Regions from separate parts of the Ectobacillus sp. JY-23 genome, predicted to be linked through region 2. Evidence: riboswitches for the same ligand, from Rfam matches in the RefSeq annotation. Region 2 holds a riboswitch; the other holds the start of a gene.
The links. A riboswitch is a leader RNA that binds a small molecule or an ion and turns the genes downstream of it on or off. The one in region 2 is predicted to bind cyclic di-AMP.
Positions count from the first base shown of each region.

Region 1: another riboswitch for cyclic di-AMP. It lies ahead of MUG87_RS19725 (hypothetical protein); the one in region 2 lies ahead of MUG87_RS09045 (APC family permease).

Region 1 is NZ_CP095462.1:3,114,746-3,123,072, forward strand. It holds gene MUG87_RS15750 (hypothetical protein) at 290-433, shown strand; gene kdpDN (KdpD-like non-kinase potassium sensor) at 524-1,666, shown strand; cyclic di-AMP (ydaO/yuaA leader) riboswitch at 1,915-2,052, shown strand; gene MUG87_RS19725 (hypothetical protein) at 2,277-2,672, shown strand; gene MUG87_RS15765 (hypothetical protein) at 2,703-2,951, shown strand; cyclic di-AMP (ydaO/yuaA leader) riboswitch at 3,097-3,241, shown strand; gene MUG87_RS15770 (hypothetical protein) at 3,334-3,438, shown strand; gene MUG87_RS15775 (potassium-transporting ATPase subunit F) at 3,435-3,512, shown strand; gene kdpA (potassium-transporting ATPase subunit KdpA) at 3,532-5,199, shown strand; gene kdpB (potassium-transporting ATPase subunit KdpB) at 5,213-7,300, shown strand; gene kdpC (potassium-transporting ATPase subunit KdpC) at 7,315-7,896, shown strand; gene MUG87_RS15795 (hypothetical protein) at 7,943-8,173, shown strand; gene ytvI (sporulation integral membrane protein YtvI) at 8,244-8,327, opposite strand, start outside.
Region 2 is NZ_CP095462.1:1,735,234-1,743,560, reverse strand. It holds gene MUG87_RS09075 (cation:proton antiporter) at 1-91, shown strand, start outside; gene MUG87_RS09070 (hypothetical protein) at 121-1,035, opposite strand; gene MUG87_RS09065 (hypothetical protein) at 1,222-1,632, shown strand; gene MUG87_RS09060 (hypothetical protein) at 1,712-2,017, opposite strand; gene MUG87_RS09055 (hypothetical protein) at 2,208-2,396, shown strand; gene MUG87_RS09050 (cold-shock protein) at 2,441-2,641, opposite strand; gene MUG87_RS09045 (APC family permease) at 2,856-4,682, opposite strand; cyclic di-AMP (ydaO/yuaA leader) riboswitch at 4,831-4,971, opposite strand; gene MUG87_RS09040 (hypothetical protein) at 5,112-5,234, shown strand; gene MUG87_RS09035 (Ku protein) at 5,250-5,453, shown strand; gene MUG87_RS09030 (GNAT family N-acetyltransferase) at 5,591-6,034, opposite strand; gene MUG87_RS09025 (S8 family serine peptidase) at 6,387-8,327, shown strand, end outside.

The sequences.
Region 1 (8,327 bases), 1.4 Mb from region 2:
GGCTGCGACCAGTGCCTAAGATGAGCACGTACCAAGTAAGACCATAGATACCTTACAAGTCGTCCTTGCCCTTCCGCTTTTTTATTGTATATGTTGAAAAAACTAAATGAACTTATATACAAGGGAAAGTTTGATTCTAGTGAGAAATTTCTATGAAAATATGCTAGAATAATTACGTGGCATTTACATCTGAAAGGAAGATTCGAATGTAAAATAAATCGTTTCTAAGTCCATACTACATGAACAAGGAGAAGCGATTTAATTGGATATATGCGACAGGACAAGGTTAATGATAAGCCTTACTGCACTGTTGTTGTTACAATTGATATTTTTGGCGGTTGTTACACTCGATGTAAACAATCCGCCGCGTGTACAAATGAAAACAGGAACGACATTAGCAATGTCATCTGTAATCGTAAATAAAAAACACTAAGCCGTTAGCGGTTTAGTGTTTTTTTATTGGCAAACATAGGCCCTATACACTATGATGATATGCAAAATCACATGATTGAGGTGAATGATCATGCACGGAGAGATTTTCCGTAGAAGAACACCGGAAGAGTATTTAGAAGAACTTGCTCGGCAGCAGCGTGGCAAGCTTAAGGTATATATTGGCGCTGCGCCCGGTGTGGGAAAAACATATAAAATGCTTCAGGATGCACAGGATTTAAAAAAAGAAGGCATCGACGTTGTCGTAGGTCTCGTTGAGACGCATGGGCGCACTGATACAGATGCACAGCTGGGCGAATTGGTAGTATTTCCTATGAAAGAGATTACCTATAAGGGAAAAATCTTTTATGAAGTAGACACAGAAGGAATTATAAAGCGTGCGCCTCAGGTGGTACTTATTGATGAGCTTGCCCATACCAATGCACCAGGCTCTAAGCATCATAAAAGATACATGGATGTCGAAGAGATTTTAGAGGCTGGTATTGATGTATGTTCCGCTATGAATATCCAGCATTTGGAGAGTGTGCACGATATTGTCCAGCAAATTACGGGTGTGGCTGTTCGAGAGCGTGTTCCAGATTCCGTGCTGCAAAAAGCCAATGAAATTCAGTTAATTGATGTAACGCCGGAGATGCTTCAGAAACGGTTAGTGGAAGGGAAGATTTATCGGCAGGAAAAGATTCAACAAAGTCTACAAAATTTTTTCACGATAACGAATTTAGGTGCGCTACGTGAACTCGCTTTGCGAGAGGTGGCTGATGATGTTGACGAAAAAATTGTATCCCCACAGGAGGATGAAACATGGTCTATCGGTATTAAAGAACGTATTCTAGTATGCGTGCAATACGGTTCAACTGCCGAAAGGTTAATCCGAAGAGGAGCGCGTATGGCAAGCAGGTTGAATGCAGATTTATATGTGCTGAATGTAAGAGCAGATAGCGGTGATTTCAACTCTCCAGCTCGAAATCAGATACTGGCGGAGTGGGAATCTTTAACACATCAATTTGGTGCAGAGTTTATTGTGGAGCCTGCGAGTGGAAGAAAGCCAGCAGATGTCATCATTGATGTTGCGAGCACATATAAGATTACGCAAGTACTTCTCGGTCAATCAGCGCGTACAAGATGGGAGGAAATAACAAAAGGCTCCATCGTCAATGTAATTATGCGAAAAACAAAAAATATTGATATTCACATCGTAGCCGATAGCGGCAAATAGATAAGTGAGGATTAATTTTTTAATATACAAGCGGTAATGAAACAAAAGTGAGAGAATATCTTGATCTTGCGTTTTGTTTACAGTCTTACTTAGCATTCTCCGTAAGTTCTGACCGTTATTATACACTGCCTGTTCTTCTCTCCCATCTAAAAGAATTTCGTTTTTTCTATTTGTGCTTATATAGAACTTGTCGATTTTTCTTGATTTACTTTTGAAAATGATAGGCGTAATATGACTTTCATAGTTTGAATGACATCATGCTGAATCCACTTGGAGCGGGGGAACCATATATGTGCGTGTGCACTTGGGGTGAATCCTTAGTAAGGTAGGGCTACTCTCATATCCCGAACCCGACAGCTAACCTCGTAAGCGTGTTGAGAGGATGGTGGAAAGAATGATTCTACGTTGCCATTCCGGATAAAAGTGAGACTTTAAGTAAAGGGCTTCATTTGTAACAAAAAGAAGGGTTAATCTACTGTCTGAATAAGGAAGATTTCAGCTTCTAAATCGGATGCAGACCTTTTGAGGGGTGTATATAAGCCTTTTGATGTTAAGCATGCGAAAGAAGTCCCTTTTTTGCGTTTTTATTTTTACTTAAGGAGGAGCTTTTATGTGGGAAAATCAAGAGCTTGTATTGGTGTGCGTAGGGGATGAGGAAAAGGTAGCTTGTCTGCATAGCTTGATAGGACATCGAACTTTAATCATTGTTACAGTGCATGAAATGATTGCATGGACTGCAAGGGAACTTGGATTTCAGTGTATTATTCGTTCTACGCAGAATCCGCAAGCTCTCTTGCCGATTGCGGAAAGTGTTTCTAAAGCGATAGTACTTAGTGATACGTTGCCAACAATCAGTTTTTTTACGGAACTAATCCGCTTCAACTTAAATGTTCCGATTACTGTCGTGACTCGGAATAAGCAATATCCTGTTCAACTTTATAAAACAATGGGAGCAAAGTATGTGGTTTATACGAATTGTGACAATATGAAACCATTTGTTTCCTAAAGAAGATAAAGTGAATGGGGAGGAACCCGTATGAGACATCTGCCAGGACTTTTATTATATAGGGATCTTGTGAAAAGGTGGGCTCTGACCTACGAAAGAGTGCGGGAACTGGCAGAAAGCAAAGGTGATTTCCCGAAGCCTTATATGTTTTTGTATGAAGAGAATGTACCTGTATACCTTGAGAAAGAAATTGTAGAATACGAGAAAAATCATTCTGAGCTTGTATGCAGCAGTTTCCGAGGCAGGAGCATTCATATCCTCGGTCCGTATTTTGAGTAGAAGTTTATCAATCAAATAAAGCAAGAAATATATAATATAAGCGTTTTAATATAAAAAGTTTGTTTTTTATAAAAAAACCTCTTTACATGTAGTTTTTACAGGAGTATATTTACTTTCATAAGTCACAACTAAATTTTACCGAAGCAACCTTTAATCGCTGAGTCCATTAGGAGCGGGGGAACCAACTTTGTGCGCAAGCACTTGGGGTGAATCCTTCTTTAGTGAAGGTAGGGCTACTCTCAAAGCCCGAATCCGACAGCTAACCTCGTAAGCGTTTCGGGAGGGGGTATACTTTCGTGTTGCCTAAAAAGAGCACTGAGTAACCTCTCAGTGCTTTTTTGTGCATTTTTAATGGTAAAATTTGTAAATTAGGAGGGGTGTCATGTTAGATGTAATGATGGTAGGTGCGTTTATTCTGCTGACTGCATCTATGGCAGGGTTAGCAAAGTGGTCTGATAATGTAGTGAAGGAAGGGAACAAGCAATGATCGTACTGTTAGGAATCGTTGCGGTAGTTACGGTGTACTTAGTATATGCATTACTCAATCCAGAGAAGTTTTAAGTGAGGAGAGACAAATATCATGGCTTGGATAGCAGTCAGTATCACTATTGGACTATTTATTTTATTAGCAAAACCGATGGGGGCTTATTTAGAAAAAGCATTTCAGGGAGACTCGAAATTAGAAAAGATTTTCGGCTCTGTTGAAAAAATTATTTTTAAGATTGCAGGTATTAAGCCCTACAATCAAAACTGGAAGCAATATGCTTTGGCGTTAGTTTTGACAAATAGTTTGATGATTGTGTTTGTGTATTTAATATTCCGATTGCAAGGCGTACTGCCATTGAATCCAAGCAACATTCCGGGTATGGAACCAACGCTTGCTTTTAACACAGCAATCAGCTTTATGACAAACACAAACTTGCAGCACTACAGCGGAGAAACCGGCCTGTCTTACTTATCTCAAATGCTTGGTATCACATTTATGATGTTTGCTGCACCTGCTACAACATTAGCGATTGCAATTGCTTTCATTCGTAGCTTAGCAGGTAAGAAATTAGGAAACTTCTTCGTTGATTTTACTAGAGCCATTACACGTTTACTTCTTCCATTAAGCTTTGTCGCAGCGTTGATTTTTGTGTTGCTAGGAGTGCCGCAAACATTAGAACCTGCAGCAGTAGCTAACACGGTTGAAGGAGCAAAACAATTAATTGCGCGTGGTCCTGTAGCCTCGTTACTTTCAATTAAAGAGCTTGGGAATAACGGTGGTGGATTTTTTGGAGTCAACTCCGCACATCCTTTTGAAAATCCAAATATGATTAGCAATATCTTGCAAATGATTCTTATGATGCTTTTACCGACTGCCCTGCCTTTTACATACGGCAGAATGGTAGGAAATAAAAAGCAGGGACGTATTCTATTCGTTTCCATGCTGATGTTGTTCTTGATTGGTTTCGGCACAATTGCCACTACAGAGCTACAAGGTAATCCGGCATTGAACCAGCTGGGCATTCAATATGACGAAGGTAATATGGAAGGAAAAGAAGTCCGCTTCGGAACGGTATGGTCCGCCTTATATGCAACGGTTACAACCGCTTCAGAGACAGGGGGCGTTAATACAATGCATGATACATTAACACCAATTGGCGGTATGGTTCCTCTTATAAATATGCTGTTAAATACAGTATTTGGCGGTGTGGGAGCAGGGTTTATCAACGTCATTATGTATGCGATGATAGCCGTATTTATTTCCGGTTTAATGGTGGGTCGTACACCTGAGTTTTTAGGAAAGAAATTGGAAGGAAAAGAAATGAAGCTCATAGCGGTGACACTTTTGTTCCAACCACTTCTCATATTGGGAGCTTCAGCAATCGCCTTTTCTACAGAATTAGGAATGGGAGCCATTTCAAACTCCGGCTTTCACGGAATTACACAAGTCATCTATGAATACACTTCATCCGCCGCGAATAACGGATCGGGGTTTGAAGGATTAGGAGATAATACGCCATTTTGGAATATTTCAACTGGCCTTGTGATGTATTTGGGACGTTATTTTGGGTTAGTCACAATGCTTGCGGTCGCAGCATCTTTAAAAGAAAAGACTTTGGCACCGGAAACAGTTGGGACGTTTCGTACAGATAATGGTTTATTCGGTGGTATTTTTGTAGGAACAATTTTCCTTGTAGGTGCTTTGACATTTTTCCCAATTTTAGTTTTAGGACCAATTGCTGAATTTCTCACTTTGAAGTGATGGAGGATAGAACATGAGTAAATCATCTGCATTTATAAAAGAAAAACATGAACAGACATCTTCTTCTTTACGGTTAGTGGAAGATGAAGGAATCCGAAAAGCAAAGACAATGGATTCCGATATTGTGAAAACAGCCATAAAGCAATCGTTTACTAAACTTGATCCGAGAGTGATGGTAAAGAATCCAATTATGTTCATTGTAGAAATTGGCTTTTGTGTTACCCTAGTGCTGTCGTTCCTACCCAGTGAAAATCTGCCGGGTTGGTTTAACATCACTGTATCTATGATTCTATTATTTACAGTTTTGTTTGCGAATTTTGCAGAAGCGTTGGCAGAAGGACGTGGGAAGGCACAAGCTGATTCATTAAAGCAATCCAAACAAGATATTTGGGCAAATCTTATAAAAAATGACAAAGTGATGAAGGTAGCAGCAACAGAGCTTCGTAAAGGAGACATTGTCGTTGTAAAGCAAGGAGAAATGATTCCCAGTGACGGAGAAGTAATTAAAGGCTTGGCATCTGTTGATGAGTCAGCTATTACAGGCGAGTCCGCACCTGTGCTAAAAGAAGCAGGAGGCGATTTTAGCTCTGTAACAGGTGGAACTCTTGTTGTCAGCGATGAGATTACGATTCGTATCACTAGTAATCCAGGCGAGTCCTTCCTGGACAAAATGATTGCGCTTGTAGAAGGAGCAAAAAGACAAAAAACCCCGAATGAAATTGCACTCAATACAGTTTTGTTCAGTTTAACATTAGTATTTCTATTGGTGATCGTAACGCTTCCAGTGTTCACAAATTATCTGGGCTTCTCAATTGATACAGCCGTTCTTGTCGCGCTTCTTGTATGTTTAATTCCAACCACAATCGGAGGGTTATTGTCAGCCATCGGAATTGCAGGGATGGATCGTGTGACGAAATTTAACGTGTTGGCTATGTCAGGAAAAGCGGTTGAAGCTGCTGGAGATATTAATACAATTATTTTGGATAAAACGGGAACGATTACATTTGGAAATCGAATGGCCCATACGTTGATTGCTGTATCAGGAGAAACAGTAGAAGAGCTTGCGTATTGGGCTGGAATAAGCTCTTGTATGGATGAAACACCGGAGGGCCGATCTGTTGTAGAATATATAAACAATAAAGGGTGGTTTAGTAACGGGACAATAGAAGGTGAATTTATTCCGTTTAAAGCTGAAACACGTATGAGTGGTATGGATTTACATGACGGAACGAAGGTGCGCAAAGGTGCTGTCAACGCAGTTATCAATTGGGTGATGCAGCAAGGAGGAAACATTCCTCTAGATCTTTCCAAACGAGCAGATTTAATTGCGAAGGAAGGCGGAACACCGTTAGCTGTAGCTGTAAACAATAAAATTTATGGATTGATTTATCTAAAAGATACAGTGAAACCAGGTATGCGTGAGCGTTTTGAGGAGCTTCGTCGTATGGGTATTAAAACGGTAATGTGTACAGGAGACAATCCGCTGACAGCGGCCACGATTGCAAAGGAAGCTGGCGTAGATGAATTTATTGCCGAATGTAAACCAGAGGACAAAATAGCTGTCATTAAAGCAGAGCAAGCGAAAGGAAAGCTAGTGGCCATGACTGGTGATGGTACAAATGACGCACCGGCTCTGGCCCAAGCCGATGTAGGTCTTGCGATGAACAGCGGGACGTCAGCAGCAAAAGAAGCGGCGAATATGATTGACTTAGATTCAAACCCAACCAAAATTATTGAAGTTGTAGCTATTGGTAAGCAGTTGCTTATGACACGCGGAGCTTTGACAACATTCAGTATTGCGAACGATGTGGCAAAATATTTTGCAATTATCCCAGCCATGTTTACAGCAGCTATCCCGCAAATGGAGATGCTGAATGTAATGGGATTGCATTCCCCCTTATCTGCAATTTTATCGGCATTAATCTTCAATGCTATTATCATTCCATTGCTCATTCCGTTAGCAATGAAGGGTGTATCGTATAAGCCAATGAGCTCCAATGCATTGTTAAGCCGTAATTTGTTCATTTACGGATTTGGCGGTATGATTGTTCCGTTTATTGGTATAAAGGTCATTGATGTATTCGTAGGATTATTCGTATAGAGGAGAAGTGAGCCATGAAAACCAAACAGAGTATACTAGCACCCGTCATTCGGCTAACAGCAACAACTGTTGTATTATGTGGTCTTGTATATCCCGCTTTAGTAACAGTAGTCGCACAAGTGACAATGCCCGATAGAGCGGACGGTAGTTTGATCTATAATGATCAAAATGAAGTAATCGGTTCTGCATTAATAGGTCAAAACTTTAAAGAACCACGCTATTTTCAAGGACGTGTATCTAGTATTGCATATAAGTCTGAAGCATCCGGCAGTAATAACTATGCACCATCAAACCCTGAGTTGCTGACAAGAACAGAAGAGTCGCTGAAGCAGTGGGAAGAAAATAATCCGACAGTTCCTGTTTCGCAAGTACCGATTGATTTAGTGACAAACTCTGGATCTGGTCTCGATCCACATATCAGCCCGGCAGCTGCGAGAGCACAAATTGATCGAGTTGCGAAGTATACAGGGTTGACTAAAGCAGAGCTTCAGGATTTGATACAAGAACAAACTGAGCCGCTGGAGTTAGGCCTATTTGGAACAGAAAAGGTAAATGTGTTGAAATTAAATATAGCACTTCAAAAGTTAATGAAATAAAAAAATCCTCCGCTTGTCGGAGGATTTTCTATAAAGGAGGCAGATGATGAAGCTACAAATAGAAGGAACAAAAGATCTGAAGCTATTTCAAACGGTACAGGTCAAAGAATGTGAAGATTTATTCATCATAACAGGTTTTAAATTGGAACGAACATATCAGCAAAGTGTCATTGTTCCAAAAGCGACTTGTGTTGTCCTCACGCAAATACAGAAAGAAGCAAATGGCTATCGAATTGGTGATCCTTGTTTATATGCAATTGACCAAATCAAATTTTAAAGAGTTTCTTCTATATAATATATGCACCACTAAAAAAGAGGGCGTCCCATCATTTGGGAACACCCTCTTTTCATATTTTGAAACGTATGCGGATAACGCCTGACTTTTTTAAGGAATCATATAAAATTACAAGAGATGGGCCAAGGAACAATCC
Region 2 (8,327 bases):
CGTTGTAGCTGTTGTATTAGTTACAACCATTGTCACACCACCAATGATGAAAATATTTTTTAACCGTGATAAAGAAACAGCACAAGCATAAAAAAGACACGGCGAAACAGCCGCGTCTTTTTATCTTGCAAGTAACGCTCGTAATGTACATAGCATGGTCTGTGTATATTCTGTAAACCGCGGGTCATGCACGTTTACTCGACCAAAGTTATGGAATAAACATTTCAAGCTCTCTGCTTGAAATGGATGAACATCATGATTATCCATACGCAGATACAGAAGCTGTCCAGGATGCTGCTCATCATGCTCCGCTTCTAGACCAAGTTCACGCAAAATTTTTACTTGAAGCCAAGCACACTCTATTTTCAACTCGTTTTGAATATGGACAATAGTCGGGTTGTCAGACTCTGCAATAAGTGAAAGTGTGTGAGATAAGCGACTGAAGCGCTGTAGATATTCTATTACATAGTCAGTTGTTGATGATAGAAATGAATGATCTGCATCAAGCTGCACTTGTTCGCTTTCTATTGCGGGCACCAATGATATTTTAGGAACCTCGATACCAAGATTAAGTATAGAAGCTTCTAAGTCATCTAACATTTCTTGCAGTGCAGTATGTTCATCAATTGTCACTGGGTACGTATATAAAATGTGCTGTGCCTGCGCCTGTAAATCTGAAAATAATATACCACAATCCTCAAGAGGATTAGCCTGATAAGAAAGAATAGATTTGATTTTCCACTTTAAGTCCCGATATAGCCGATGCCATTCATTCCAAGCATTCTTCTCTGCTTCTGTCATTTCGCGTACAAGCCTAAGACGATATGGATCTCTTGATATAACTTGAAAGCATCCATGTCTTTCTACACCATGTTCCACGGCTTCAGTCATACTATCCTTTTCAATAAAAATATTGGATTCCATAAAAACATTGGCACCACTGTGACCGATAATAAATGATTCGAGCCATTGTTCATGTACAGATTTGATAATATATACACCATAGGTAAAGTAAGATGTTTTGGACGTTATCATGACCGTATTCCTCTCGCATGCCGTAAATTTTACTTGTATGCTTCTATCATATAAGATTTTGAAAAGAAATCCAATTATAGTCTGTGTGAAGTTTTTTATGTTCATGTTAAAGGTGAAATATACAAACGGAAAGATATAACTGTTGTAGGATTGGGAAAACGGGCATACTATCGCAGAGGTGAAAAGATGAAAATTGTGATGATATGCTTTGGTTTGCTGTTAACCGTTACATCTGTGCACGCAGAACAGGCAGTAAAAACGGTTTGTCCAAAGACAGAGACCTTATCGTTGCTAACAGAGCAAGATAAGCAAGAATTACTACAAGAGTTGCCACGCTCTATTATTCCAAAATTGTACGGTAAAAACCCAAAGTATTTAGACTACAAGGCAGAAGTAATTATGCCCATGCAAAATTTACAAGGTGTCGAAAAGTCTTATTATTACATGGCGATTCAGAATTGCGGCCGTAATATCGCTAATCGCTCCTGGTTTGTGCGTATGCGGTTTCCGAAGATGCAAAATGCATATTCGTTTAGCGAAATATTTGTTGCAAAAAAGCAAAATAATGAGTGGATTATTTGGTATCAGTATCACTAAAGTAATTGTAAATAAAGGGTGTTCACTATAAAAAGGAATGGGACAAACCATAGCTATGGTCTGTCCTATTCCTTTTTAGTCAGTTCTTATAGCGCAAATACTGATAGTTTGAAGTAGGAATACTTTTGACTACATTTCCTAAAGCATCTTTATATACTTCATATTCCTGATATGTTTCGATTACATAGCCTTTTACAGTTTCTTTTTTGACCAGCTTGCTTTCTAAGAAAAAATGCATATCTTGTTCCAATTGTTCTGATGGCTTGGCTGTAACAGATTCGACCGTACTTTCACCAAGTAAAACCTCTCCCCAATACACAGCTGAAAAGGTTAGTGCACCGCTAAGCAGCACGAAAAATAAAATGCTTTTTATCCGATGAAACATAATATTCACCTCAAATCTGTTTGTCCTGTTATTTACAACCATATGCTTAGATGCTATGCTTCATTCGTATTGTATGCTTGTAGCGGTTTTTAATATAGTGAAGTGTAGGGAAAATAGGGGAGTGTAAGGGCCAGATTATACAACGAAAGGAGTAGCAGGGCTATAATAGTGCTGCGATAATAGGGAGAACATGTTACTATCATATATCTTAATTATTGTTTTTCTGTTATTTGGATTTATTGCTACGGTGAAAATTGGCGGAAAAGGCGACGAACATTATGACAAGGCAATGCGTGGAAATACAGTTCGATTGACGTTGATTTATGTTGCCCTTGCAGTTGTGTTGTTAGCCGGTCTTGGTATTTACATTGCTATATAAAAACAAAGCGAACCTAAATAGGTTCGCTTTGTTTTTATGCTCTATTACACTTTTTGGACATTCGTCGCTTGTGGTCCACGTTGACCGTGTTCGATTTCGAAAGTCACTTCTTGTCCTTCATCCAGTGACTTATAGCCCTCACCTTGAATTGCGGAGAAATGTACGAACACGTCATCTCCGTCTTCACGTTCGATGAATCCAAAGCCTTTTTCACTGTTAAACCATTTTACTTTACCACGTTCCATTTTACTGCCTCCTAAATATGTAGAAAAATAAAGCTGTAAGACAATCTTACTTGCATAGGATAACCGGAAGAGGTAATTTTTAAACCTATATAAGTATTAAATTTTAACAAATTAATAAAGAAACTTGATTTACAAATGAAAACACCAAACTTCTTATACGCGAAGTTTGGTGTTTATATAGTTAGGGTTATCTAGGCATTAATGTGTTCCCATTTTACTTTTTTAAATGATAAGGTACTGTTGTAATAACTACATTTCGTTTATAAAGTAAAAATGCTCGGATCAGTAAACTAGACTGATTGTGAAGGATATTATGCCAGCCTTTTTTAGGAATGAACTGAGGAATAATAACAGTTACTCGATAGTTTGATTCGCTTGCCTTGTATTGAACCGTATCAATGAATTTTGTGAGTGGTTGGATAATACTTCGATAATAAGAATGAAGAGTAACCAACCGTACATCAGGTTCCCACAGCTTCCACTTTTCTTCGAATTTCTTTTCATCTTCTCGTTCAAAGGAAACGTAAACCGCAATAATTTGGTCAGGTGACAAGGATTTTGCATAATTTAAGGAATTGGCCACTACATGTGTCATACCGGCTACTGGTACAATAATAACGTTTCCTTCAATTGGTATGATAGGCTCACATGTCTTCAAGCTCAGTTGTTCTCCAACTGCATCATAGTGCTTTTTAATTCTGTGAAATATAAAAATGATGATAGGCAAAAAGATTAAGATTGACCAAACCTGTGCAAATTTCGTTAAGAAAAACATGATTGTTACAACAAAACTAATAATAGCTCCTGTTGAGTTGATGATTAATTTAGGCACCCATCCTTTTGGTTTTTCGCGAATCCATTTCAACATCATACCAGTCTGAGACAATGTAAATGGAATAAATACACCTACTGCATACAGCGGGATAAGATGCTCTGTTTGACCTTGAAAGGCAAAAATTAAGATGATAGAAGAAATTCCTAAAATGATAATTCCATTAGAATATCCTAAGCGATCTCCTCGAACAGTAAACATTCTTGGAATAAATTTATCTTTTGCTAAGTTAACTGCTAGGAGCGGAAAAGCCGAATAGCCAGTATTGGCCGCCAAAATTAAAATGAGCGCAGTTGTACCTTGAATAAAGAAGTACATAAAGTTACGACCAAATGTTTCTTCAGCAATTTGTGAAACTACCGTCACTTTTTCACTAGGTGCAATTCCATAATAATAAGCCAGCCACACAATTCCTGAAAATAAGATAGCCAGTAAACAGCCCATCGCTGCTAATGTTTTTGCAGCGTTGTTGGGAGCAGGGTCTTTGAAGTTAGGAATTGCATTAGAAATAGCTTCTACACCTGTTAAAGCAGAACTTCCTGATGCAAATGCTCTTAAAAGCAGGAACAAGCTGATACCGGCTACTGGCGTTCCAACCGGTGTATGTAAGTCAGGAGGAACTGTACCGGTAGCAATCTGATATATACCGGCACCAATCAGGATAAATAGAGCTAACACAAACAAATATACAGGATATGCCAAAATAGAAGCTGATTCCGTAACACCTCGTAAGTTCAAGATCGTTAGGAATATGACGAATATGGTAGCGATAATCACGTTATAAGAATGAAGGCTTGGAAAAGCCGATGTGATAGCATCAGTACCTGCTGAAACACTTACAGCAACGGTCAATATATAGTCTACCAACAATGAACCGCCAGCAATTAATCCTGGGTTTACACCAAGATTTTCTCTGGATACTACATATGCACCGCCCCCGTGCGGGTATGCGAAAATAATTTGTCTATAAGACAAAATGAGGGCTGTCAGAAGAATAAGCACGCCAACTGCAATAGGAATAGAGTACCAAAATGCGACCGTGCCAATCGTAGCCAAAGCAATTAAAATTTGTTCAGGACCGTAAGCAACAGATGACAATGCATCCGAGGAAAGAATCGCAAGTGCTTTTGTTTTGTTAAGTTTTTGCTCGCCTAATGCGTTTGATTTTAAAGGCCTTCCAATTAAAAAACGTTTTAAGGACGAAAACATGAATTTTCACCATCCAGTTACTTTTTCTGTATGTTTCCCAAGGTAGGATGCAAACATTTATCCAGGAGACTTTTATTTTATAAAAAAAGTCTACAAGTCATGAATGAATAGACCTGTAGACATTACTTTTTTGTCGCACAAGCTCCACCTTCCTTCTCATATAACGCTTACGAGGTTAGCTGTCGGATTCGGACCTTTGAGTAGCCCTACCTAATAAGGATTCACCCCTTGGATATTCATCCATAAGAAACGGTTCCCCCGTACCATAAGATTTCAGCGATTTAGAAATACGAAACCGTTGTTTATCATACTCCTATAGTTAAGAAAAGTAAATAAAATTATATAGCAAAAGATAAATAAACTCATTTCAGCATAAACCGGTATGTTTCTATAGATACTATAGGTATTTAGAACAAATTGGAGGTTCCTATGTTAAAAAAAGATCAACCTTTTCTCACCGATGAATTTTTAGACGAGCTTGTCAAAGAAGTAAATCGTTTGTATGGTAATCCCGCTAATGAGCAAGAAGAACTAGATCAGGACATAAATTAGATTTTTATAAATCATTTGTTACACAAGGAATGTTTAACACCCATTAAACAGCAAAAAATAGCACCGGGTTGTGATGATAAAGAGGTTACATCAGAAGATATTGTGAAAGCATATCCGTACGGTTATAACAAGTATGTCATATTGGAAGATAAAGAATTGAAGGCACTAAAAAATGAACACGATATTAAATCCATTAACCGCAACGGGATTTTGATATGATTTTAGAAACACTAAACGCAAGCATCGAATATATTGCACCAAAGAACAATAGAAAGAACGAAAAAAAGGCGACGATGTAATATAGTTCAAAAGGAGATGATACTCATCTCCTTTTTTCAGTTTACCTAATTGAAGTATTAAAGAAGACATAAAGAGTAATTCCGAAAAGAAGTGTCATGTTTATATCCGTTTTTTTCATATAAGCGTTGTGCAGCCAAGTTGTCTGGCGCTGTTTGTAGTTCTAGTGATTTTGCACCACTTTGCAAGGCGTGTATTTTAGCAGCATCGAGCAGCTTTTGAGCAACGCCCTGCCCTCTAGCTTCTTCCTGCACGTATAGATCATTTAAAATCCATGTTCTACGCATGGAAACAGAAGAAAAAGAGGGATAAAGCTGTATAAACCCAAGATAAACTAAGTCTTGCACGGCTACAAAAATTACAGATTCTTGCTTTTGCAATCTTTCTGACAGAAATAGCTTTGCACCTTCTAAATTTGCATCCTGGTCATAAAATTGTCGGTACAAATCGAATAAAGCAGACAGTCCCTCCGCATCCTCCAAAGTTGCTTTATATACATGCATACATATTCTCCTTTCTAAAATATGTTGATATGAGTGAACACTCCTACCTTAAATATAACAGAAAATTCAAAAAATAAAATGTAGCAGTGATAGAGGTAAAGGATTTAGATATGCTTAAGAGTTTGTAAGTATGATATTTACAGAAAAGTCAAGTAATTTACGCCTCCTAAAAAATTATCCCAAGTTTCTAAGTGTATGTAGCTTTCTTTTCATGAAAAATATCCAGTAATCGGTTTTTATCGCATTTTTTGTCGAAGTAGCATTCTAAAAATAACCCAATAGCTACTTTTCTAAACTAATAGTAAGATTAATTATAAGAATCTTTAGAATAATTATACGGAGGTTACAGACTATGGGCGTAAACAAAATGGCAAAGAAAACAGCGATGCTGGCCCTATCAACGGGTTTATTATTATCACCTCTTAGTACAAATCCCTTTACAGCGGTTAAAGCGACAACTTGGAAGGCTGAGGATATTTTATTGTCACTTACACTAGAACAACGACAAGCCTTACATCAATTACAATTAAATAATCAACAAGGCCTGCAAGGCTTTCAAGAGGGCGAGTTACAAACTGAGGAAGAAGTCTCAGTTATTGTTGAGTTTCGTTCAAAGCCAAGTCACGTTGCGGTATTAGAAGCGAAGGCAAAAGGAAAGTCTCTCACTAAAGCTGCTGCACAAGCACAAATAGATAAAGAACATAAGGTTTTTAAAGAAGATCTGGAAAAATACGTAGGGACGAAAGGGAAACAAAAGGTTCCTGTGATTACACAAGCCTATAAAACAGCTTACAACGGTGTTGCTATTACACTTCCTGCTAATCAAGTACAAGAGCTTTTGCAATCCGAAGCTGTAAAGGCTGTATATAAAAATGTTGTATATATGGTAGAACCCGTTCAGCAAGAGCTTCCAAGCGATGTAGAACGCGAAATTACGACATCTGTAGAAAGTCTGCCTTACTTGCAGGTAGACAAGCTTCATAAAGAAGGGATTACAGGTAAGGGAATTAAAGTGGGTGTGTTGGATACAGGGGTTGACTATAATCATCCTGATTTAAAAGATGCTTACAAAGGTGGATACGATTTTGTAGACGATGACAGCGATCCGATGGAGGCGACGTACAAGGACTGGCAAGCATCCCAAAAGCCGGAGTTTAACAATGGCAGCTCTTATTATACGTCTCATGGTACACATGTATCCGGAACAATTGTCGGACAAAACGAGAATAATAGTGAAGTGTCTGTAGAAGGTGTAGCACCTGATGCAGATTTGTATGCATATCGTGTTCTTGGACCGTATGGTAGCGGTTCATCAGAAGATATAATTGCAGGAATTGAAAAAGCAGTAGTAGACGGTATGGATGTTATCAATCTTTCCCTTGGTGCAGCTGTGAATCATCCGTATTATCCAACTAGCACAGCCCTTAACTATGCAGTTCTGAATGGTGTGACAGCAGTCGTATCAGCAGGGAACAGTGGTCCTAACAATTTTACTTTAGGATCACCAGGTACAGCGGCATTGGCTCTAACTGTTGGAGCAAGTGATGTTCCTATTTCTCAATTTACGTTTACAGGACAGGTAGGCGGATGGAAAACAGATATTGTGAGCATGGCAAGAAGCTTCTCTGATACATTTGCCGAATTAGAAGGTGTGTCTCTTGAACTAGTAGATGTGGGACTAGGAAATATAGTAGATTATAAGAATAAAAATGTAAAAGGTAAAATTGCTTTCGTTCAACGCGGTGGATTTGCCCTTAATGATAAAGTGAAGTTCGCCAAGGATAATGGAGCAAAAGCCGTTATTCTATATAACAGTGTTGAGGGACATGTTGGTTACAATTTAGGTGAGTCAACAACTTTTATTCCTGCTTTTTCTATGACAAAGCAAGCTGGAGAAGAGTTAAAAGCAAAGATTGCAAGTGGAAATACGACATTTACCTTTACAAATGCTAAAGAAACTCTTACGCAGGGAGATAAACTAGCTGATTTTAGCTCCAGAGGTCCGGTCAATGGTAACTTTGAAATGAAACCAGAAATCGTGGCACCAGGTGTAAGTGTACTTTCAACGCTTCCTTCTTATATGACAAATCCAGCGGCACAAGAAGATTATAAGTATGCGTATGGCAGATTGAACGGAACATCCATGGCATCTCCTTTTGCAGCTGGTGTAGCAGCTTTGTTATTAGAAAAGAATCCAGAGCTTGCGCCAACGGATGTTAAAACAATCCTTATGAATTCTGCGGATAAACTTAACGGTGATTATAGTGTTTTTGAAGTAGGTGCAGGACGTATC